DNA from 3 places in the Pandoraea sp. LA3 genome. Region 3 is predicted to be linked to each of the others. Evidence: riboswitches for the same ligand, from Rfam matches in the RefSeq annotation. Region 3 holds a riboswitch; each other region holds the start of a gene.

Region 1 (7,748 bases), on a different contig from region 3:
GGTTGCGCGCCACCACGGTCTCCCAGCTCACGCGTGTCCAGCTTTGCGTGACGTCGTCCATCACGTTACGACCGCCGGCAGCCTCGATGAGCGCCGTGGGCATGGCGAGACGTCCCGCCGTGAAGGGGCTGTCCTCGCCGCTGTCGTAGACGAACGTCCGCACAGGCGGCGACTTGCCGTCGAGGCGACGCTTCACCGCCGCCAACTGCGTCGTCATCTGCGTGATGACCGTGTTCGCCGCAGGCTCCACGTCGAAGATCCGCCCGAGGTTGCGCAAATCGTTGTAGACGTCGTCGAACGACGCTGCACCACGCGGCATCACATGCCCGCACGACTCGCTCAGTTCATACGTGCGGATGCCCAACGGCGCGAGCAACGCGGGCGTGACCGGCCCGCCCACATGCATGCCGTAGTTCCACCCGGCGAAGTAGAAGTCGGCACCGGCCTGCACCAACACTTCAATCGACGGATAGCGCTGCGCGAGTTCGGGCAGTCCGGTCAGTTGTGCACGCAGCGCGGCATTGGCGGTTTTCCATCCGCTAATTCCTGTGAAGCCGACCATGCGCGGTTTGAGACCGAGCGCGATCATCATTTCGGTCAGGTTGACGTCGTTGCTGACCGCGTGTGTCGGCGCACGCTCGAAGGTCACGGCGCGGTTGCAACTCTGCACAGTGACCGGATAGTGCGGCGCGGCCGCGACGGTGTTGGACAGCACGGAACCTGGCGCAAGAGCCAACGCCATCGAGCCAGTCAGGACAAAGCGCTTCACAGTTGGGGACATAGCGGATGAACGAGTGTGATACGTGGACGGTGTGTGACGGGATGCCGGTCGACCAGCGCTTCGACCTGGAACACGCGCGCGAGCAGATCGACGGTGAGTACGTCGTCCGGCGCGCCGTGCGCGACGATCTCGCCACCGGCCAGCACGTAGAGCCGGTCGCAATAGGCGGCCGCGAGATTGAGGTCGTGAATCGTGGCGAGCGTCGTGACGTTCAGCGAGCGAATGCGTCGCATCAGTTCGACCTGATGATGCAGATCGAGAAAGCTGGTCGGCTCGTCGAGCATCAGGACGTCCGGCTCTTGCGCTAGAGCGCGTGCGAGCAGCACACGCTGCTTCTCGCCGCCTGACAACGTGGCGAATGCCCGCTCACGCGCGGCCGTCATGTCGACATCGCGCAACGCACGCGCGACGAGCGCGGCGTCGTCGGGCGTATCGGCATCGAGCAGACGTTTGTGAGGCGTGCGCCCCATCCAGACGACCTGCTCGACACTCAGCCCGAAATCGTCCGGCAACTCCTGCAACAACACGGCGATGTGCTGCGCAGACCAGCGTGGCGACACGTGCCACACGTTCGTACCGTCGAGCGTCACCGCGCCGGTTTGCGGCTTCGCATAGCGGAATGCGCAGCGCAGCAGACTCGACTTTCCGCTGCCGTTCGGCCCGATCAGCCCGACGAACTCGCCGCGTGCGACATCGAGCGTGATCGACTGAAGCAGCGGTGCGGCGCCGGGGCGCAACAGGTCCGCCGGCGACCAGCTCAGTTGTGCGATGTGAAGTTCGCCGGGCATCGTCGAACGCCCTCAGAACTTCATCGTCGCGACAAGCTGCGCCGAGCGAGACGGGCCGAGCAGCCACTCGACCGGCGACTCGGACGTCACCGCATACGCCCGGTTCGCCAGATTGCGCAGATAGAGCGCGACGTTCACGCGCTTGGTCGCCTGCCAGGATGCTGTTGCATCAAGGACCGTGTAAGACGGCATCGGTGCGGTATTGGCGTTGTCGCTGTAGCGGCGTCCGACGTATCGCAGGCCGGTGCCCACCACCACGTCGTGCATCGGCGAATACGTCAGCCAGAGATTCGCCGTTTGCTGCGGCACGTTGTTCGGCACGTTGCCATTGCGCGACACCGCCGCCCCGCCGACGCTCTCGTCGAACTGATCGAAACGCGCACGCAACAGCGAGGCATTCGCCTCAACCGAGAAACCATAGCCAAGCTTCAACGCCCCGGACAATTCGATACCGCGCGACGACTGCTGACCGACTTGCTGCGTCAGCGTCGGATTCACTGGATCGGTCGTCAGCAGGTTCTTCTTCACGATCTGATAGACGGCCAGCGTCCAGAAGCCGCGCCCGTCCGGCAGTTCCTGCTTGACGCCGGCCTCCCACTGCTGCCCGGTCGCCAGGTCGAACTTCGTCTGCGATTGCGACAGCGTCACGAGCGAGCCGATGCTGTCGGCACCGCGCGTGTACTGACCGTAGACCGACGCCGACGGACTGAGCTGATACACGAGTCCGAGACGCCAGCCGACGTTCGAGAACGTCTTGCCGAACTCGGTGCCGGTGGCGAGTTGACGACGCGAGTAGTCGAGGTAGTCGTAACGCATGCCGCCTACGGCCGACAGGCGCGACGTGATGTCGAAACGATCTTCCGCGAACAGGGCGACCTGACGCGTGAGCGTGCGGAACTCGGCCACGGTCGGATCGGGACTCGCGAACACGCCCGGATCGAAGCCGTCGGCGCTCACCACCGACGAGCCGCCGAACGGCGTATTGCTGTCGCGCTGGAAGGAGATCTGATTCGCCTCGACACCCACCACAAAACGGTTCGCATGACCCGCGATGCTGCGGTCGACGGTGGCGTCCAGCCGGTTGCCGACCTGATGCTCGTGCTGGAGGATCTCGATGTAATCGCTGCGCGTGACCAGCCGCGTCGACGGATCCATCTCGTACGCTTCGCTGTTGCGCCAGTGCCGGTTGGTGTTCAGGTAGTACAACTGGTCACGCAGCGTGATGCCGTCCGCCACGCGATACACGCCGGTGAGTCGCGTCGACTGATCGAAATAGGCGATCAGCGCGTTACCGACGTTGAAGTTCTTGTAGCGCAGCGTCGAGTCGATGGTGCCGTTATTCAGCGGAACGCCGAAGTACGTCGCCGGCATCTGACGGCCGTAATCGTAGTCGAGCGTGAACGACAGCTTCGGGGAGACGTCGAGCTTCACCGCGCCGCCGAACGACGTCGTGTGCGATTTGCCCCGGTCGACCCAGCCGTTGCTGCGGTTGTCGCTCACGTAGAAGCGATACGACAGCATCGGGCCGAGTGCGCCGGTCGTGTCGAGCGCGAAGCGCTTCTGAGCGTCGGTGCCGAAGCCCACCTGAATCGTGGTCGCGTACTCGCGTTGCGGGCGCTTCGGCACCACGTTCACCACACCGCCGATCGCGCCTTCGCCGTAGAGCACCGACGCCGGTCCGCGCAGCACGTCGATGCGCTCCACCTGCCACGTGTCGAACGGGAACGTCATGGTGCCGGCACCGGGATACAGACGGGTGCCGTCGTAGAGCGTCATCACCGACTCCTGACCGGAGAAGCCGCGCACCGCGAGCGCCGTGCCGCCGTTGCCGGGCGCCGCATTGCTGGTGAAACCGGTGGCGCGCGTGACCGCATCGGTAACGGTCTGGTCACCGCGCGCTTCGATCTGTGCGGCCGTGATCGTCTCGACGCTCGCCGGCGTGTCGAGGCTCGACAGATTCAGGCGCGAGCCGGTCGATGTCGGCGTGGAGAGCGGTGCGTCGTCGCGCGCATGCTGCGCGTTGATCGTGACGAGTGGCAGGTTGGCATCCTCGGCGGCAACCGCCGGAACACAAGCGCCACCGAGCAGCGAGAAGGCGATGAATGCGGTTTGCTTGAGCGCGAGCGCGCCCGCCGCCGGGGCCCTGACGTAGGCCGTCGAACGAGATTGAGGCATGGTACTTCAGCGTCTCCTGGGGTTTCGCGCCCCAAAAACATGGTCGATGAACCCGACGGCCAGGTCTGACTTCCCGTCGCGATGACGAGTCACAGTGGCGCGACCGCGCTGGATTCTCACCAGCTTCCGGCCGTCGGTAGCGACGCATTCTACGTGGTGCTGAAGATTTTCGGAATGATTTGGACGCAAGGCGTCATGAAGTCAGCGTCCGCAGTTCGCCCCTCGCCACGCCCCACGCGGTGCGCACGAACAGCGCGGCAATCACCAGCGTCGCCAGACCGAGCAGCGCGATCGCCACCGTGTCCGTTACCGGATGCTGCGCAAACCCGGCGTACTTCACCGCCGTGGCGGCCGACGCCGCGAGCGGGAAGCTCACCGACCACCACGACACACGGAACGGGCAGCAATGGGCGAGACCGCGCAGGCGCACCAGCAACACTGCCAGCACGAACAGCATGATCATGTAGAGCGCCTGCGCGAAGCCATCGATGCTGCCCACAGTGGCCGCGGAGGTGGCGGTATAAGCCGAGAAGCCCACGGAGAACGGTGCGACCAGAATGAGCAGCGACGGCTGCAACGACACCGGGAACGGTTCGGCGAACATGAGTCGCGACACGATCATCGTGAACAGCGGCACAGCAAAGAACAGGCCGACCGCCGTGCCGAACACCATCAGGCCGTGCATCTCGTGCGAGAGGCCGAGAGCAGGCACCGCCAGCGGCACATCGAGCAACCCGACCACCGGGACGATCCACGCGGGCGTTGCATGCTCAGGCTGCTGACGCACGCTGATCCAGCGCATCACCATCCACCACGCGAGCACCACCATCCCGGTCGCACCCGCGTACCACAGACCGCGCGCCAGTCCCGGATGACTGTCGGCGAGCAACAGCGGGGTGAGCAAAAGGCTGATCAGCGGCGTGCCGAACATGTTGCCGGCAATCGGATGCGAGAACTCGGCGCGCACCCGGTCGAAGTGCAGCACGGCCTTGGCCAGATAGGCGACGACGAGTGCGGCGAACAACGCGAGCGCCACCGCACCGATCGCTTCGCCGACCCACGATGCGGCGCCGAACTGGGCATGGGCCAGCCGCCACGCCACGGACAAGCCGGTCAGCCCCATCACGGAGCCGAAGAACGCGACCGGTAACTGACTGAGTGTGGTGGGCGTCGCGGCGATTGGCACCTGCGCATGCGTTGTCATGAGGTTTTCTCCTGTCGGAGGCCCCGGCACGTCGACGCTCGTGAGCGTCGCCGCCGGTGACCTCGGCAATCACGGTTTGGGTGAGGCGAGTATGCGCCGGACATCGATACGAATAGAATCATTGAATCTCAATTTTTAGCGCATTCGTCTCATGGACACGCTGACGCGACTGATTCAGATGGCCGACCCGCAAGCCGGGCTGGATTTGCGCTGCCGCTTGTCGGGCGCCTACGAAATTCCGCATGACGCCGCCCCCGACGGCATCTCGCCGTTTCACCTCGTGCTCGCGGGCGCGTGTCGCATCGACATCGGAAGCCGGCACCTGATCGCGCGCACCGGGGACTTCATCCTGTTCCCGCGTGGCGGCGCCCATGTCATTCGCGACGAAAGTGCGGCCGGCTCGCCCGTCCGTACCCGGCTGGCGCATGGCGACCTGCTGCCCGAGCGGCTCGCAGGCGACGAGACGAACCGCCCCGTGGGGGCAGACATTCTGTGCGGACACTTCGTGCGCGCGTCCGGTCCCGGCAACCTGCTGTTCGACGCGCTCCCCGACCCCGTGCATGTCTCGCTCACGGGCGATCCGTCGGACGCGCTGCAAGGCATTGTCGAGTTGATGCGTGTCGAGGCGGCTGACCGGCGTCCGGGGGCGCTCGCCATCGTCACATCGCTGAGTCAGACGCTGTTCGCGATGGCGCTGCGACGCTGTTGCGAGCGACCCGCAGGCGAAGCCGGCATTCTGGCGTTGCTCTCAGATGCGAGGCTGCACGCATCGGCGCAGGCGGTATTCAACGACCCCGGGGAGCCGTGGACGATCGATACGCTCGGCCAACGCGCCGCGATGTCGCGCGCCACCTTCGCGCGCCGTTTCCACGAACGCTCGGGCATGACGGTATTCGAATTCCTCACGCGGGTGCGCATGGCCGTGGCGTGCGATCTTCTGCTGCGCACGCGGCGTAATGCGGGCGATATCGCCATGTCCGTGGGATACCAGTCGGAAGCGGCCTTCGGCAAAGCGTTTCGCCAGCACATCGGTGAATTGCCGGGACAGTTTCGCCGTCGCCAGAGCCGCGTATGATGTCGGCCTCCCCCCACCATCGTCAAACGACCATGCAACCTTCAGTGCAATTGCGCAACGCGCGCCCGTCCGACGTCGACCGCTGTTACGAAATCGAAATCAGCGCCTACGAAGGCGACGAAGCCGCCACGCGCGAGAAGATCGCCACGCGGATCGCACAGTACCCCGAAGGGTTTCTCGTCATGACGCGCGACGACAACATCATCGGGTTCATCAATTCCGGGTGCGCCTACGACGTCGTGATGTCCGACGAAGCCTTCAAGGAATTGATCGGCCATGACGCCGCCGCGCCGAACGTCGTCATCATGTCCGTCGTGCTCGCCCCTGAAGAGCAGGGTCGCGGCTATGCCCGCACGCTCATGGAAGCCTTCATCGCCCGCATGCGCGCCGCCGGGAAAGCAACGATCCATCTGATGTGCAAGGAACGTCACATCCCGCTCTACGAACGGCTCGGTTACCACTACGTCAAGCCGTCGCCCTCGGATCACGGCGGCATGGCGTGGCATGAGATGGTGATGAAACTCTGACGAAAATCCGCATAAATTAGCGTTTTGATGCGAACTATCGACGCACGCAAGCAGAAAGTAGCCTGATAAAGCAGTCCCGCAGTACAATCCACCCCACTCTGCAATACCCCCCGGCCGGTTCTGCGTCAGCGAACCGGGCGCACCTTCCTGCGGGCCCCACAACCAGAAGTCGACGGGCCGTTTCCGGAAGACAGGCGCGGCGTCGTCATGCGCGACAGCCGCCGCCGCGACGGCCGCACGGGGGCTTCGCTTCGCTCACAAGGCTCTGAAGGAACAAGACATTGGCAACATCGGAACATGACCCGCTCCGCGAGGGCGTCGAGGCGCAGGCATCTGCACCGTCGGAACTGCGCCGCTCCCTCTCTGCCCGCCACCTGACGATGATCGCCGTGGGCGGCTCCATCGGCACCGGCCTGTTCGTGGCGTCCGGCGCCACCATCGCGCAGGCGGGCCCGGGCGGTGCGCTGCTGGGCTATGTGCTGATCGGCCTGATGGTCTACTTCCTGATGACCAGTCTGGGCGAGCTGGCCGCCGCCATGCCGGTGTCCGGATCGTTCTCGACGTACGGCGCCCGTTATGTGGATGAAGGGTTCGGTTTCGCGCTGGGCTGGAACTACTGGTACAACTGGGCCGTCACCGTGGCGGTCGACCTCGTGGCCGCGCAACTGGTCATGGCGTACTGGTTCCCCGACGTGCCCGGCGTCTACTGGAGCGCGCTCTTCCTTGCCATCACCTTCTGCCTCAACGCGCTCTCCGCGCGCGGCTTCGGTGAAGCGGAATTCTGGTTCGCGCTGATCAAGGTGATCGCCGTCCTGGCGTTCGTGGTCATGGGCGTGATGATGCTGCTCGGCATCATTCGTGGCGGTGAGAGTGGCGGCGTGGCCAACTGGACGATCGGCAATGCCCCCTTCGCCGGCGGCTTCGCGGCGCTGATCGGCGTGGCGATGGTCGTGGGCTTTTCGTTTCAGGGCACCGAACTCATCGGCATCGCCGCCGGTGAATCCAAAGATCCGGCACGCAATCTGCCGCGCGCCGTGCGTCAGGTCTTCTGGCGCATTCTGCTGTTCTACGTGGCCGCCATTCTCGTCATCGGCCTGCTGATTCCGTACACCGATCCCCATCTGCTGCGTAACGACGTCACCGACATCAGCGTGAGCCCGTTCGCGTTGATCTTTGAGCGTGCCGGACTGCTCGGCGC
Region 2 (7,748 bases), on a different contig from region 3:
TGTCCTCCGGCTCGTCGAGCGCCGCCACGGCCTGCACGGCAGCGTCGAACAGATGCATGACGTTCGGGAACGCGTCGCGGAAGAAGCCGGACACCCGCAGCGTGACGTCGATGCGCGGACGCTCCATGCCACCCGGCGGCAGAATTTCGAAGTCCGTCACCCGGTGACTGCCCGCAGCCCACTTCGGACGCACGCCCAGCAGCGCAAACGCCTGCGCGATATCGTCGCCGCCGGTGCGCATCGTGGCCGTGCCCCACACCGACAGGCCGATGGCACGCGGGTAATCGCCGTGATCCTGCAAATGACGCTCGATCAACTGGCGCGCCGATTTCACGCCGAGCGCCCATGCCGTCTGCGTGGGAATCGCGCGCGTGTCGACGGAGTAGAAGTTGCGCCCCGTGGGCAGCACGTCCGGGCGTCCGCGCGACGGTGCGCCGCTCGGTCCCGGCGGCACGAAGCGCCCTTCGAGACCGCGCCGCAGATGCCTTAGCTCCTCGCTGCCACAGGCATCGAGCGACGGCAGCACTTCGTCCCGCGCTCGCGCCAGCACTTCGCGCGTCGCGCTCAGAGGCTGTGTATTGCCTTCGAGCGACGCGGCAGGCGCTGCATCCTGACCGGTCAACGTCTCCAGCAAGTTCGTCGCCAGCAACTCCAACCGCTCTCGCGTATCGCCCTGATGACGCCACGGTGCATCGCTCACCTGCGCGAGCAACGCCGGGTGCGGTCCATCCCACGGCGCCGACCAATCGGCCTTGAGCGGATCGAACCGATCGTCGATCTGCAAGTCTTTCGCCAGCGCATCGATGAGGCTGGCGTCGCGGCCCTGCCCGCCACGCACGGGGAAACGCATCAGCGCGAGCAACGTGTCGCGACGCTCGCGCCCCGCCGGCGAGCGACCGAAGATGTGCAGACCGTCGCGAATCTGCGTCTCCTTCAACTCGCACAGCCAGGTGTCCACGCGGGTAAGCAGTTCGTCTTCCGCGTCCGTATCGTTCGGGGCGTCGAGGCTCAGTTCCTCGTGCAGCCGATGACGAACGATGGTCTCGAGGATCGTGCTGCGCAGCAGTCTGGCGCGGCGCGCATCGACCATCAGCGCTTCGTAATACTCGTCGACCTGACGCTCCAGATCCTGAAGCGGGCCATACGACTCCGCGCGCGTGAGCGGCGGCATCAGATGATCGATGATCACGGCCTGCGCGCGACGCTTCGCCTGACTGCCCTCGCCCGGATCGTTCACGATGAACGGGTAGAGATGGGGCAGCGGGCCGAGCGTCAGGTCGGGCCAGCAACTATCGGACAGCGCCACGCTCTTGCCGGGCAGCCATTCGAGACTGCCGTGTTTGCCCACGTGCACGACGGCATCGACGTCGACCGTATGGCGCAGCCAGAAGTAAAACGCGAGGTAGGCGTGCGGCGGGACGAGTTCGGCGTCGTGATAGCTGGCGTAATCGCCGTCGATGCGAGAGCGCGACGGCTGGATGCCCACGAACACATTGCCGCATCGCCAGCCGGCGATCATGAAGCGTCCCTGCCGGACGGTAGGGTCCTGATCTGCCGGCCCCCAGCGTTCGTTCAGCGCGTCGCGCACGTCTGCCGGTAACTGCGCGAACGCCGCGAGATAGTCGTCGAGCGCGTAGCTCTGGAAGGCCGGGCGCAACGCACGCGTCTCGGGATCGTTCGTGACGCCGCGCGTCAAGCGTGCCATCAGCGCCTCGCCGTCGTCGGGCAGTTCATCGACGCGGTAGCCTTCGTCGCGCAGCAAGGTCAATATCTCGACGACCGACGCCGGGGTATCGAGTCCGACACCGTTGCCGATGCGTCCCTCGCTCGCCGGGTAGTTCGCCAGCACCAGCGCAAGACGCTTCTGCGCGTTGGGCTTCGTGCGCAGCAGGCACCAGCGGCGACTGAGTTCGGCCACGAATGCGACACGTTCCTTGTCCGGCTGGTAACGCACGACATCGACTTCAGTGCGCGGGCAGCGATAGTCGAGGCCCTTGAAGCTGATCGCCCGGGTGATGATGCGGCCGTCGACTTCCGGCAGCGCGACGTGCATTGCGATATCGCGGGAGTTGAGGCCCTGATTGTCCTTGACCCAATCGTCGCGATTACCGCCGCTGAGAATCACCTGCAACACCGGCGCGTCGCTGCCGAAGACCTGCGACTGGCGCGGATCTTCCGGCGTTGAGGTGGAGAAGGCCGTGGTGTTGAGGACCAGCGAGACGTCGTAGGTGTCGCAGAGTTGCTGCACGACGTCGCGGCTGAGGGCGTCCTTGAGCGACGTAATCGCGATCGGCAGCGGATTCAGACCGCGCGCGCTCAGTGCATCGATCAGGGCGTCGAACACGCCGGTATTCGCCGCCTGCAAGTGCGCGCGGTAGAACAGGATGGCGACGACGGGCGCCCCGGCATGCCAGCAGGCCTGCCAGTCGTCCATCGTGGCGACTCCGGTCGGCGATCGCGGATTCGGGTGGTACAGCGTGGCATTGGGCACCGCGACCGGCAGCGGCGGTTCGTCGCCCCAGCCGAGCGCGTGCCACGCGATGGCACGCAGGAACGCCTCGGCGTTGACCGGTCCGCCCTGACGCAGATAGCGCCACAGGCGCGTGCAGAACTCGGGGCTTGCCGTGCTCAGCGCCGTCAGGTTCGGATCTTCCTGCAAGTCGCCGGAGAACATCACCAGCATCTGACCGCGACGCTGTGCCAGTTCCACGATCCGCTCGATGCCATACGGCCAGTAAGCTTCGCCCCCCAGATGATCGACCACCACGACGCGCGCATGCTGCAAGACATCGTCGACATAGAAGTCGACCGACGCCGGTTGCCGCAGATACGTGACGTTGGCAAGCCGCAGGCTCGGGAAATCGTCGCCGAGCCGCTCGACCACGCTCGCGAGCAACGACAGCGTGGTGTCGGCCGAGCTGAGCACCACGATGTCGGCGGGCTGCTGATCGATGCGGATCACGCCGGCGGCGTCATCGACAAAGCCGCCGGGGACTGTCCGTAACAGATGCATGCGACGCGTCTTCCCCGGCTCAGGCCGCTGCGGTGGACGTGGACGACGTGGCGCTTGCGCCCAGTGCCGCGTCGAATTCGCGCTGGAGCGTTTCGGCGTCGAGGTCTTCGCCGATCAGCACGAAGCGGCTGCCGCGTGTTTCGCCATCGCGCCAGTGACGGTCGAAATAGCTGTCGAAACGCTTGCCGACGCCCTGAATCACGAGACGCATCGGTGCGCCCGGCAACGCCGCAAACCCCTTGGCGCGGTAGATCGTGTGGTTCTGCACCAACTGGCTCAACGCGGCGATGACCGAGTCGCGCGACGCCGGTGCCGTGAGCGATGCCGACACCATGACCGAGTCGAACTCGTCGTGATGGTGGTCCGCATCGTCCGCCGAACCGTGATGGTCGTGACGCTGATCGATGGTTTCCTCGGAGGCCGAGTTCAGCCCGAGCAGCACGCTCAGATCGAGGTTGCCGTTGCTCGCCGGCACGATCTTCACGTGCGCAGGCAGCTCTTCCCGAATCAGGGCCGACACGCTGGCTTGCGCCGCGTCGTCGAGCAGATCGGTCTTGTTGAGAATGACCAGATCCGCCGCGCTCAACTGGTCTTCGAACAGTTCGTGCAGCGGCGATTCGTGGTCGAGATTCGGATCGGCCTTGCGCTGTTCGTCGACCGCCACCGGGTCTTCGGCGAACTGGCCGCTGGCGGCGGCAGGACCGTCGACCACGGTAATCACAGCGTCGACGGTGAAGCTGTTGCGGATCGACGGCCAGTTGAACGCCTGCACCAGCGGCTTGGGCAGCGCGAGGCCGGACGTCTCGATAAGCACATGGTCGATCTGGTCGCGACGCTCCACCAGCGCTTCCATCACAGGGAAGAACTCCTCCTGGACGGTGCAGCACAGGCAGCCGTTGGCCAGCTCGTACAGTTGGCCCTCGGTCTCCTGACCGTTGTCGTCGCAGCCGATGCCGCAACCCTTGAGGATTTCGCCGTCGATGCCCAGTTCGCCGAATTCATTGACGATGACCGCGACGCGCAGGCCGTTGTTGTTGGACAGGATGTGACGCAGCAGCGTGGTTTTACCGCTGCCGAGAAAGCCCGTAATCACGGTCACGGGGATCTTGCGCATGGAAGTCGACATGGAATAAGGCAAAGCGTGGTGACACGCCTCTTCCGGCCCGGTCGTCGGTGCGTCGGTATTGCCGGCATGGCATTCGACCTGTCCGGCAGGACACGGCCGCGCCGCCGGTGACGGCTGCATCGGGAAAGCGGAGGAAACGTGGCGAAACTGAAGGTTTGACTGCACACCGCCTACCCGCAGTGCCAATCGTCTTCTCCGGCCGGTATCCGGGCTGACGAAATGGCCGCTTCACCTTCCCACGCCGCCCGTGAGGGCATTGGCGCAGTGGTCTCGCCCCGCGAAACACGTGCGGGGTTGAAGTCGGCCTGGCGCCGCATGACTGCGGCACCTTCGTTTCACCGTTGCGGGGGCAGCACAGGCTGGGGCGTCGCGTCGAACCCATGAGGGGGCGCGCCGCCCGTCTGTTTCCCGTTTAACTGCGCACGCCTGAACGTGTGCGCGAGCACCAGATTAGCCGCGAGTGTAGGTGCCGGATACCGCTCCGTCAAGGCGAGACGACGGCCCCAAGCCGCCCTCAAGCCGCCCTCAAGCTGCCCTCCGGCTGTCCACAATCGGAACGCCGGCGGGGCAGACGGGCGCGAAGCGAGCCGCACAGGGCCTGTGGTATCCTCGCCACCAAATTTTCGGTCCCCCTGCTCCCTCGATGAGGGGCATGAAGGGCGTTACCGCGCATTCGTTCTGCGCACCGCAGCCGACCGCTCATGCCCTCCCCCGTCGTCCCGCTTATGAGTCATCGTCCTGCCCCGGTCCCGGTGGCCCGTCTGCGTCCTGCATCGCGTTCCATGTCGGGTGCCGTTTTCGTCTCGTGCGGCCCGATGCACGACCTGCTCGACCTGCACGTCTCCCACCACGATTACGCCGAACGAGGCCCGCAATGAGTCGTGCGTGGCTGATCGGCGCCGGACCGGGCGACCCCGAACTCATCACCGTTAAGGCCATGCGAGCGCTTGGCCGGGCGGATGTCGTGCTGGTCGACGATCTCGTGAATCCCGGCATTCTGGCGATGGCCGCGCCGCACGCGCAGATCGTCTACGTCGGCAAACGCGGCGGGCATGCGTCCACGCCGCAGCGCGAGATCATCGCGCTGATGCTCTCGCACCTTCGCGCAGGCCGAAGCGTGGCGCGCCTGAAAGGCGGCGACCCCTTCGTGTTCGGACGCGGCGGCGAGGAACTGCAAGCGTTGCAGGCGGCGGGAGTGCCCGTCGAGATCCTGGGCGGGATAACCGCCGGCATTGCGGCACCGACGACGCTCGGCATCCCCGTCACTCATCGGGGGTTGGCACAGGGCGTGATTTTCGTGACGGGACACAGCGCAGGCGACGACGAGCCGGACTGGCAAGCACTCGCGGCCACGGGCCTGACGCTCGTGATCTACATGGGCATTCGCCGTCTGCAAGACATCACGGATCAGTTGCAACAAGCGGGCATGTCGCCGGACACCCCGTGCGCGGCCATCGAGTCGGCAACGCTCCCGGCGCAACGTCACGTTATTGCCACGCTGCACACCTTGTCTGCCGAGGTCCGTGCGGCGACCATCGGTTCACCGTCGATCATCGTGATCGGCGACGTGGTGTCGCTCGCGCAGCGCCCCGGCATGATCGACGGTGATGATGCCGGCAGTGAGATCGCCGGGATTTCCCGACGCCCCACGGCGCAGCGCCCGCTCAGCCTCGGCATCGGTTTTCGGCAAGGCGTGACGACAGCGCAGATCGAAGCCGCGGTACTCGCTGCACTAGGCGCGCGTTCGCTTGCCGAGGTCGACACCCTCGCGACGCTCGACAAGAAGGTCGGCGATCTGGCTCTCGTGCGCTTCTGCGAGCGCCACGGCATTCGTCTGGCAGGCTATGCGCCTGCGCAGATCGAGGCGTGTCTCGACGCGCATCCCCAACTGCCCCGCTCCGACACCGTGCTCGCCCACGTGGGTGTGCGCGCGGTATGCGAGCCTTGCGCCTTGCTGGCATCGTCCGGCGGCACGCTGCTCACGAAAAAAAAATACGCCGACGACGGCATCACCGTCGCCATCGCGGTGACGACCACCAACGCCGCCTCAGACAACCCTCAGCACGACGCTCAACCGGAGTCACGAAACGATGAAGACAGATAGCGAATCCCACCTGCGCATGACCCAGCGACGTCGCGAAGGACACGAAAAAAAGCAAGCTGCCGCGACGACCGAAAAGGGCCTGCTGATCGTACATACGGGCAACGGCAAGGGCAAGAGCACGGCGGCGTTCGGCATGGCCGTGCGCATGCTCGGTCACGACCAGCGCATTGGCGTGGTGCAGTTCATCAAGGGCGCGCTGCATACGTCCGAGCGTGACTTTCTCGGCAGCCACCCGCAGTGCGACTTCATCACGATGGGCGACGGCTACACCTGGAACACGCAGAACCGCGACGCCGACATCGCTACCGCGCGCAAGGGCTGGCAAGCGGCCGTCGACATGATCGAGAGCAGCAACTACCGCATGGTGATTCTCGATGAGCTCAATACCGTCCTGAAGTACGAATATCTGCCGCTCGACGAAGTGCTCGGCGTGCTCACCGCACGTGGCGAAATGCAGCACGTCGTGGTCACCGGCCGTCATGCGCCGGACGAACTGATCGAAGCGGCGGACCTCGTCACCGAGATGCGTCTGGTGAAGCATCCGTATCGCGAGCAGGGTGTGAAGGCGCAGCAGGGCGTCGAGTTCTGATCATGGCGTCGTGCCCCGCGCTGTTCGTGAGTGCGCCTGCGTCCGGTCAGGGCAAGACCACGGTCACGGCCGGTCTGGCGCAATGGCATCGCGAGCAGGGACGCCGCGTTCGCGTCTTCAAGACCGGTCCCGACTTTCTCGATCCGAAGATTCTCGAGCGCGCCAGCGGGGCGTGCGTCCAGACGCTCGATCTGTGGATGGTGGGCGTTGCGCAATGCCGTCGCCTGCTGGCGGAGGCTGCGCGCGAGGCCGACCTGATTCTCATCGAAGGTGTGATGGGACTGTTCGACGGCACCCCGAGCAGCGCCGATCTGGCGATGACGTTCGGTGTGCCCGTCGTCACGGTCATCTCGGCGAAATCGATGGCGCAGACGTTCGGCGCGATTGCCTCGGGACTCGCCCACTACCGGCCGGGGTTGCCGATGCATGGCGTGCTCGCGAATCACGTGAGTTCGCCGCGTCATGCGCAGTTGTTGCAGGAGGGCATGCCGACGGACTTGCGATGGCTTGGGCATCTCGCGACATCGGCGCAGATGACGCTGCCCGCACGACATCTCGGCCTGCATCAGGCCGATGAGATCGATCGGCTCGATGCCCGGATTGCCGCGACCGCGCAGGCGCTCGCCGGCACCGCACTCGCCGACCTCCCGCCGCCGGTCAGCTTCGACGCGCCGACGTTGGACGCGATGCCGGACATCCCGAAATCTCTCGACGGCAAGCGCATTGCCGTCGCGCGTGACGCCGCGTTCTCGTTCATCTACCCGGAGAACCTTCGTCTGCTGGAGACGATGGGTGCACATGTGACGTATTTTTCGCCGCTCGCGGACGATGCCGTGCCCGACGCGACGGATGCCCTGTTCCTGCCCGGCGGCTATCCCGAACTGCATGCGGCGCGGCTTGCAGGCAACGCGCTGAG
Region 3 (7,748 bases):
CGGTATAACCGCCGAGACGCCGACGCAGATAACGAATGAATCCGGCACGCAATGCGATGAGCACCAACGCGCCCGTCCCCCCCGCGCGCCAATCCGGCCACATCCACCACGGCGCGCTGCACGCCACGCCAAACATCAACCCGCCCACGCTCAGCCGATGCGCCACCGGTTTGGCCTTGCCTTCCGGACGCACATAGTCGAGCGCGCGCAGCAGACTGATCGCCATGCTGCGACTCGCGGCATGCGCCCCGATCAGCACGACGGCAAAACCACTCCACCCCACCGACGCCTGAATGTCGACAAGCGCCTGCCACTTGACGGCCAGCGCCAGCCACAGCGCGACCGCCCCATACGTGCCGATCCGCGAGTCGTGCATGATCGCCAGCACGCGTTCACGCTCAAATGCCCCGCCAAACGCATCGACCGAATCGGCAAGGCCGTCTTCATGAAAAGCGCCGGTGAGCAGCACGCTCACGCCGAGTCCCAGTGCGATGGCGAGAGGCGGCGACCACAGGTGCCCCATCGCCACCGTCAGCAAGGCCACGCACGCGCCGACGAACACCCCGACGAGCGGGAAGTATCGCGTCGCCGCGTTTAACTGTTCGGGGGAATAGCCGACCCATTGCGGAATTGGCACGCGTGTGAAGAATCCGAGCGCCGTCAGGAACAGTCGCCAGTGCCCCCGGAATCCTCCGAACGACGCCGTCGGGCAAGGCGGCGCGACGAGATCGCGCGAGCCGTTGCCGTTGTCCGCGTCATCGTTGCGCTGCGAAGGATCGGGGACGGACGCCGTCATGCGCTGGCCGCCTCGCGATCGCTCACGCCCGCGCCTTCGAACGTCGCCATCTCGCGCAGGAAGGCGGCCGCCGCCTGAATCAGTGGCATCGCGAGCGCCGCCCCCGTGCCCTCGCCAAGGCGCAAGCCGAGTTGCAGCAACGGCTCGGCACCGAGCGTGTCGAGCATCGCCCGATGGCCGGTTTCGTCGGACGCGTGCGCGAACACGCAGTAGTCGAGCACGGCAGGCGACACGCGCGACGCGACCAGCAGCGCCGCCGTGCTGATGAAGCCATCCACCACGATCACAAGACCGAGTTTCGCCGCGGCGAGATACGCGCCCGTCATCATCGCGATCTCGAAGCCGCCGAAGGTCGCGAGCGTGTCCAGTGGGTCCGGGTTGTCGCCCGCGACCGGATGCGCCGCCAGCGCGCGCTCCAGAATGGACGTCTTGCGGGCGAGCCCCGCATCGTCGACACCCGTGCCACGACCGACGCACGCTGTGAGCGGCAATCCCGTCAGACGCTGCATCAGACAGGCTGCGGCCGACGTGTTGCCGATCCCCATTTCACCGAAGCCGATCATGCGGGTGCCGCGCGAGGCATGCGTCACCACGCGCGCCGCTCCGGCGGTAAGTGCGGCCTCCAGTTGCTCGCGCGTCATCGCGGGCGCTTCGAGGAAGTTCCGGGTGCCGGGCGCCACGGGAATGTCGACGAGCGATGCGTGCGACGGGAAGTCCGCCGCCACGCCCGCGTTGATCACTTCCATTTCAATGCCATTGGCACGGCAAAATACGTTGATCGCGGCACCGCCACGCAGGAAGTTGAGCACCATCTGCGCCGTGACGGCCTGCGGATACGGGCTCACGCCAGCCGCCACAATCCCGTGATCGCCCGCGAACACGAGCATGGCGGGACGCGTCAACGCCGGCGTCGCGCTCTGCTGAATGCGACCGATGCGGTGCGCCACCCGTTCAAGGACGCCGAGGCTGCCGGGCGGCTTCGTCTTGATGTCGATGGCGTGTTGCAACGAGGCGTCCATCGCGGCGGAAGGCGAGGCGATGTCGAAGAGTTCGGCGAGCAGCGGGCTGAAAGCGGTCATGCGCAGACGTCCTGAAACGGTAATACGGGAGTGACTACCAGAGTGACAATAGCGCGCGGCACCGCGTACGGCCCCACGCGCGGATGTGAGTGTACGCCGGCTTGTGTGCCCATCGCGAATCCCCTTCGGCGCGGCGTCACGAGCACGCTCATCAGCGTCGAACCGGCACGAGCGCTTCGTCGTCGCCGTCGCGAATCAGACGCAACGGATAACCGAACGCGTCGCTGCACGACTCGGCCGACAGCACCTCGCGCACCGGCCCGGCGCGCCAGCCGCCACGACCGTCGAGCAGCAGGCCGTGCGTGGCGAAGCGTCGCGCCAGATTGAGATCGTGGCACGAGAAGATGACGGCCGCGCCCTTGCGCTCGGCGTGCGCCGCGAGCAATTCGAGCGCGTCGATCTGATGATGCAGATCGAGGTGCGACACCGGTTCGTCGAGCAACAACAACGGCGTGGCCTGCGCGATCACCGCCGCGAGCGACACGCGCTGGCGCTCGCCGCCTGAGAGCGTCGTGACGTCGCGCGATGCAAAGTCTTCAAGGCCGACCTGCGCGAGGGCGGCGCTGGCGATGGCGACATCGTCGTCGGACTCCCATGCCCCCCAACGTCCCGGCGCGAGATACGGGTGTCGACCCGCCAGCACGACTTCGAGCGCGGTCGCGGCGAACGCGTCGCGTATCTGTTGCGGCATCAGTGCCCTCACCCGTGCCAGCGGTTCGGGACGCCACTCTGCCAGCATCTTGCCGCCGATCGCGACGCGTCCGCTTGCGGTAATCGCCGCATCGCGGGCCGAGGTCTCCGCGATGGGACGAAGACCCGCGAGCGTGTCGAGCAATGTCGTCTTGCCCGCGCCGTTCGGCCCGGCGAGACACCAGCATTCGCCCGGCGCCACCGCGAGATCCAGCCAGTCGACGAGCATGCGCTCACCCGCGCGCAACGTCAGCGCATGGGTTTGCAGCAGCGGCTCGCGGGTCGATGCCGTGCTCGGCAAGGACGTCGAAAGATTCCGCGGCGAACTCATCGGATCACCCTCCGGGACAGCAGCCACAGGAAGACGGGCACGCCGATCATCGCCGTGATGACACCGACCGGCAATTGCGTCGGCGCGATCACGGTGCGTGCGACCAGATCCGCGAGCATCAGCAACGCACCGCCGCCGAGGGCCGCCGCCGGCAGCAGCATGCGCTGATCGTTGCCGAAACGCAGGCGCAGGATATGCGGCACGACGAGACCGACGAAGCCGATGCTGCCCGCCGTGGTCACGGCAACGGCGGTGGCGAGCGACGCCGCCAGATAGATCCGCGCGCGCAGCGGGCCGACGGCCACGCCCACGGCCTGCGCGACGGCTTCGCCGCGCAGCAGCACATTCAGACGATGCGCGACCGGGCACACGATGAGCAGTGTCACGGCGAGTGTGGACAGGGGCAGCGAAGCGCGATCGACGCCGTTCAGGTCGCCCGTCAGCCAGAACAGCATGCCCCGCAGGCTGGCATCGGGCGCGAGCGTGAGAATCAGTGTGGCGATGGCGCCAAAGCCGGCCGCCATCATCACGCCGGTGAGCAGCAGTTTGGTGCTGCTGTCCCGATCGCCCGGACGCAGGAAGCTACGGTGCGACAGGCCCATCACAATGACGATGGCCGCCAGCGCTCCCGCGAAGGCGCTCGTCTGCACCCAGAAAAACGGCAGCGTGAGCGCCAGCGCGGCCAGTGCTGCGACGCCTGCGCCGCCGGAGATGCCCAGCACGTACGGATCGGCCAGCGGATTGCGCAATAACGTTTGCATGAGGGTACCGGCGACGGCGAGCAGGCCACCGCAGGCGAACGCGGCCAGCGAACGCGGCAAACGCAGACGCCAGATCACGTCGCCCGCGAGGCCCACGTCATGTCCCAGCACCAGCGCACCGATCTCGCGCAACGAAACCGGCACGCTCCCGAGCATGAGCGACGCGACGAGCACGGCCAGCGCAATGCCGGCCAGCCCCGCCCAGATCGTGAGGGCGCGACGTAACGTCATGCGTCAGCGCGCGCCACCAGGACGCCGTCGGATGCGCGACCGGTCATGCGCAGGTCAGAACTGTTTCCAGCCGAGCGAGACGTAAATCGCACGCCCGAGGGTGTTGTAGCCATAGACCGTCTGGTAGTTCTTGTTGAAGACGTTGTCCAGATGCGCCGAAACGTACAAGGATTTGTCGATGTTGTAGCGCGCCTGAAGATTCACGAGCGTGTAGGCACCAAGATGCTGGCCTCCCGTATCGTAACGCTCGCCGCTGTAGAAGACATCGCCGCCGACGCTGAATTTGCTGAAAAGCGTCTGCGTCACGCCGAACGAGCCATACTGCTTCGCGCGACGTGCGAGGACCTTGTCGGCGTCCAGATCGGTCGGGTTCTGACGCGTGAACGACGCTCGCACGTCCGTGCCCGTCCACTGAATCTTGCCCTGATAGGTCAATTCGAGCCCTTCCACGCGCGCCTTCGCCACATTCGCCGCCGTGTATGGGAATACGGTCAGCGACTGAATCAGGTTCGTGTAGTTGGTGCGGAACAGCGCGAGTTTGGCCAGACCAAAGCGCTCGTCGAAGAACTGCACCGCGACCTCTTTCGAAATCGAGCGCTCCGGTTGCAGGTTCGGATTGCCGAAGCCGGGATAGAACAGCTCGTTGAAGGTCGGCGCGCGGAACCCGTCGGACGCGTTGGCCATCAGCTTCCACTGGTCGGTCAACCGGTAACCGTAGCCGACCCAGTAGCTGTTCGCGCCACCGAAGTCCGAATACATGTCGCGCCGCACGGTCGCCTGCACCTCGTGCTTCTGCGCGATCACGCCCTCGTAACCGACGTAGAACGAATCGAGATGGCGGTTGTTACGGTCGTAGTTCGTGTTGCTGTCGACCGTCTGCTCCAGCCGCGAGTAGCCGGCGATGAGCTTCTGATCCGGCAGGAAGACGTATTCGTTGGCCCAGTCGATCTGATTGCTCGACGTGTGGAAGTTACCGTTCCCGTTGCCGTTCAGATAGTTGTAGCTGTAATCGTCGCCCTGGGTGACGGTGAAGCGCGTGCTCCACTTGTCGGTGACGTTGCCCTTCGCGTAGGCCGAGACCTGACGCACGCGGGCGTCGACATCGTTCAGATCCGTCGGCTTGCCGAATGCGCTGTCGTAGCTGCTGCTGCCGTCGCTCTGAAACAGACGGGCGCCGACTTCCCACGTATCGCCGAACTTGCGCGAGAGCGTGGCCGTCACGCTCGTGTTGTCGTCGCCGTTGCGGTTCGGATTGGCCTTGGGCGCGAAACGCGGGTCCTGTGCCGAGATGCCATTCGTGTGAAAGCGCGAGACGTCGAGCGAGAAGCGCGTCTTGCCGTCATCGAACGACCCGGCGATACCGGCATTGGCCTGCGTGGTGTTGTTCGTCCCGTAGCCGATTTCGGCGTGAGCCTTCGGCGGTCCGCCGCCGCCCTTGCGCGTGAATATCTGGATCACGCCCCCCACGGCTTGCGAGCCGTACAGCGCCGAGACGTTGCCGCGCACGATTTCGATGTGATCGATCTGCGACACCGGAATCTGCGCGATGTTGGTCGTACCGGTCGTAGCGGAGTTGACGGGCACGCCGTCGATGAGCACGAGCGACGAATTCGACGCAGCGCCGCGCATGAAGAGGCTCGCGGAAGTGCCGAAGCCGCCGTTCTGCACGATCTCGACACCGGCCTGACCGCGAAGCAACGATGGCAGGTCCTGCGCCTGACTGGCTTCGATCTGCGCGCGCGTGATGACCGATGTGGACGCCAGCGTATCCGCGAGCTTCTGCTCCGTGCGCGAGGCCGTCACCACGGTCGTGTTGAGCGTGGCATCGGTCAATTGCGCCTGTGCGGCGGCACTGACGGCCAGCAAGGCGGCGGCCAGCGCTACGCGATGAGGCGAGAAGATCGAGGCAGCACGCGTGTGAGCGAGCGGGCTGGCGGGCGGTATGAAGCGCGAAGCAAAGGCAGGCGCGTGCAGCGCCATTGCGCGAACGTGGGAGCGCATGGTGTGGTGTGACTTCCGTAGTTTTCTTGTTGCCTTGACCCGTTCCCCCGCAGGTCGCCGACGAAAGGGGCGTATCGGGAGCGCCGGTGACACATCGGCATGCGAACACATGCGAATACGACGGGTGGCATCGGCACTTGAAAACGACAACATGCCACCAGCGGCTTGCGCCGGGCGGCATGATGGAATCCCCACTCACTTGGGCCGGTATCCGGGCTGGTCATCGTCGCGCCTGACCGGCCTTCCCGCATGCAGATGGCACACAGTGGCGATAGAGGCGAAGCGCGTTTTCGGAAACCTTTCGGGTCGAAAGAATGACTTACCGTTGCGGGGGCAGCACAGGTTAGCCAGCCCGTGTAGGGACGCGGCTCCCTGTTTCCCGTTTAACTGCGCATGCCGGGGGGCGTGCGCGAGCACCGAAGTGCCGCAAGTGTAGGGGCCAATCGAACGAGCGTCAATGCTCGTTCGTCGGGCATTGGCCGCCGATTCCGTTAGAATGTAGGGCAATCAAGAGGACGCAGCCCGATGCTCACCGATCTCGACAATCTCACCGATAAAATGGAACAGTTGGTTGTGATCAGCCAACGTTTTCACCAACACAATCAAGCGCTGCTCGCGGAACTCGACCGTGCGCGCGCCGAATGCGACGAAACCCGCGCCGCCATCGAGCAATTGCGCACCGAACGCGACGCCTTGCGTTTGCAACGCGATCAGCTTGCCGCCAAGATCGACGAGGCCCAGGTTCGCCTGAACGCGATCCTCGAAAAGCTTCCCACGCAAAACCCCGCTGAGGGTCAGATGGATCTGCTCGGCACCCCCGGTGGAGAAAACGCATGACGATCAAGCAGCTCGAAGTTCATATTCTTGAACAGTCGTACCGCCTCGCCTGCCCGCCCGAACACGAGGCCGACCTGCTCGCCTCCGTCTCGCGCGTGGATGCCGAAATGAGCAAGGTCCGCGCGCAAAGCAGCGTGCGCGGCACCGACCGCATTGCCGTCATGGCAGCGTTGAGCCTGGCATCCGAATTGCTTGCGTTGGAAAAAAGCATTGCTGCTGGACAAGCATTCCCTGCCGAAGAAATTCAGCGTAGAATGCAAGCCATGGACGAACGACTGAGTGCCGTCATCGATCAGTATCAAAGCTGAAAGACATCGGTAACTGTCTGGTCCGAAAGGTTAGTTTTCCCTGCCTGGTTCGCGAAAGTCATAGATTCCTTGAACCAATGATCTGTTGCAGGTTGCGGAAGTTTGTAGTGCTGGCGTGAGCGTCACTCTGTCTGATGAACCCAAAGCGCTACTAACCGCGACCACCTTGAACCTCACGGTTCAGGATGCCGGCTTAGCGGCTGAGGCGGGGACCCAATGCACGGCACTGCGTGATGACATTCACGCAGTGCCGTTTTTTTTCGTCCGGCGGTTTTGTTCCGGTTTGATGCTTGCCTCGGACCGATAGTGGGTATTGGCGCCGACGTACCGCACAAAAAAAGCGACCCGCAGGTCGCTTTCATTTGCCGTCAGGCGATCAGAACTGCGCTTCGTTAAGCGACAGCGCCGAGTCGGCCCCCTCGGTGATCGACTGCGCAAGGCCCGGAGCCTGCGTGAGGATGTGATCCGCGAAGAAACGCGCAGTGCCGATCTTGGCGTCGTAGAACGACGGATCGGTATCGCGCAGTTTCTGCGCCGCCAACAACGCACGCCCCATCTGCCAGCCGCCGAGCACAATGCCCGCGAGCTTCAGATACGGCACGCTGCCAGCGAACACCGCATTGGCGTTGTCCTGCGTATTCGCCAGCACGTAGTCCACCACGATGGCCAGCGCTTCGCGTCCCTTGGCAAGACGCTCGGCCACCGGCGCGGCCA

What was found. Region 3 has a riboswitch for cobalamin ahead of C5N93_RS26560 (TonB-dependent receptor). Riboswitches for the same ligand answer to the same signal wherever they lie in the genome.
Region 1: it holds a riboswitch for cobalamin, as region 3 does, so the genes downstream of both, C5N93_RS04745 (TonB-dependent siderophore receptor) here and C5N93_RS26560 (TonB-dependent receptor) in region 3, are expected to answer to the same signal.
Region 2: it holds a riboswitch for cobalamin, as region 3 does, so the genes downstream of both, cobW (cobalamin biosynthesis protein CobW) here and C5N93_RS26560 (TonB-dependent receptor) in region 3, are expected to answer to the same signal.

The regions. Positions count from the first base shown of each region.
Region 1 covers NZ_PTPY01000022.1:95,732-103,479, forward strand. Annotated here, with positions in the region: gene C5N93_RS04735 (ABC transporter substrate-binding protein) at 1-742, opposite strand, end outside; gene C5N93_RS04740 (ABC transporter ATP-binding protein) at 766-1,569, opposite strand; gene C5N93_RS04745 (TonB-dependent siderophore receptor) at 1,582-3,744, opposite strand; adenosylcobalamin (AdoCbl) riboswitch at 3,751-3,898, opposite strand; gene C5N93_RS04750 (SLAC1 anion channel family protein) at 3,938-4,948, opposite strand; gene C5N93_RS04755 (AraC family transcriptional regulator) at 5,100-6,023, shown strand; gene C5N93_RS04760 (GNAT family N-acetyltransferase) at 6,056-6,550, shown strand; gene C5N93_RS04765 (amino acid permease) at 6,832-7,748, shown strand, end outside.
Region 2 covers NZ_PTPY01000029.1:70,430-78,177, forward strand. Annotated here, with positions in the region: gene cobN (cobaltochelatase subunit CobN) at 1-3,013, opposite strand, end outside; gene cobW (cobalamin biosynthesis protein CobW) at 3,033-4,139, opposite strand; cobalamin riboswitch at 4,319-4,604, opposite strand; partial or broken gene cobA (uroporphyrinogen-III C-methyltransferase) at 5,014-5,721, shown strand; gene C5N93_RS09785 (cobalamin biosynthesis protein) at 5,734-6,243, shown strand; gene cobO (cob(I)yrinic acid a,c-diamide adenosyltransferase) at 6,230-6,832, shown strand; gene C5N93_RS09795 (cobyrinate a,c-diamide synthase) at 6,835-7,748, shown strand, end outside.
Region 3 covers NZ_PTPY01000041.1:1,866-9,613, reverse strand. Annotated here, with positions in the region: gene C5N93_RS26580 (adenosylcobinamide-GDP ribazoletransferase) at 1-796, opposite strand, end outside; gene cobT (nicotinate-nucleotide--dimethylbenzimidazole phosphoribosyltransferase) at 793-1,875, opposite strand; gene C5N93_RS26570 (ABC transporter ATP-binding protein) at 2,027-2,794, opposite strand; gene C5N93_RS26565 (iron ABC transporter permease) at 2,893-3,888, opposite strand; gene C5N93_RS26560 (TonB-dependent receptor) at 3,943-5,889, opposite strand; cobalamin riboswitch at 6,074-6,325, opposite strand; gene C5N93_RS26555 (hypothetical protein) at 6,415-6,726, shown strand; gene C5N93_RS26550 (cell division protein ZapA) at 6,723-7,034, shown strand; RNA gene ssrS (6S RNA) at 7,069-7,250, shown strand; gene C5N93_RS26540 (acyl-CoA dehydrogenase) at 7,411-7,748, opposite strand, start outside.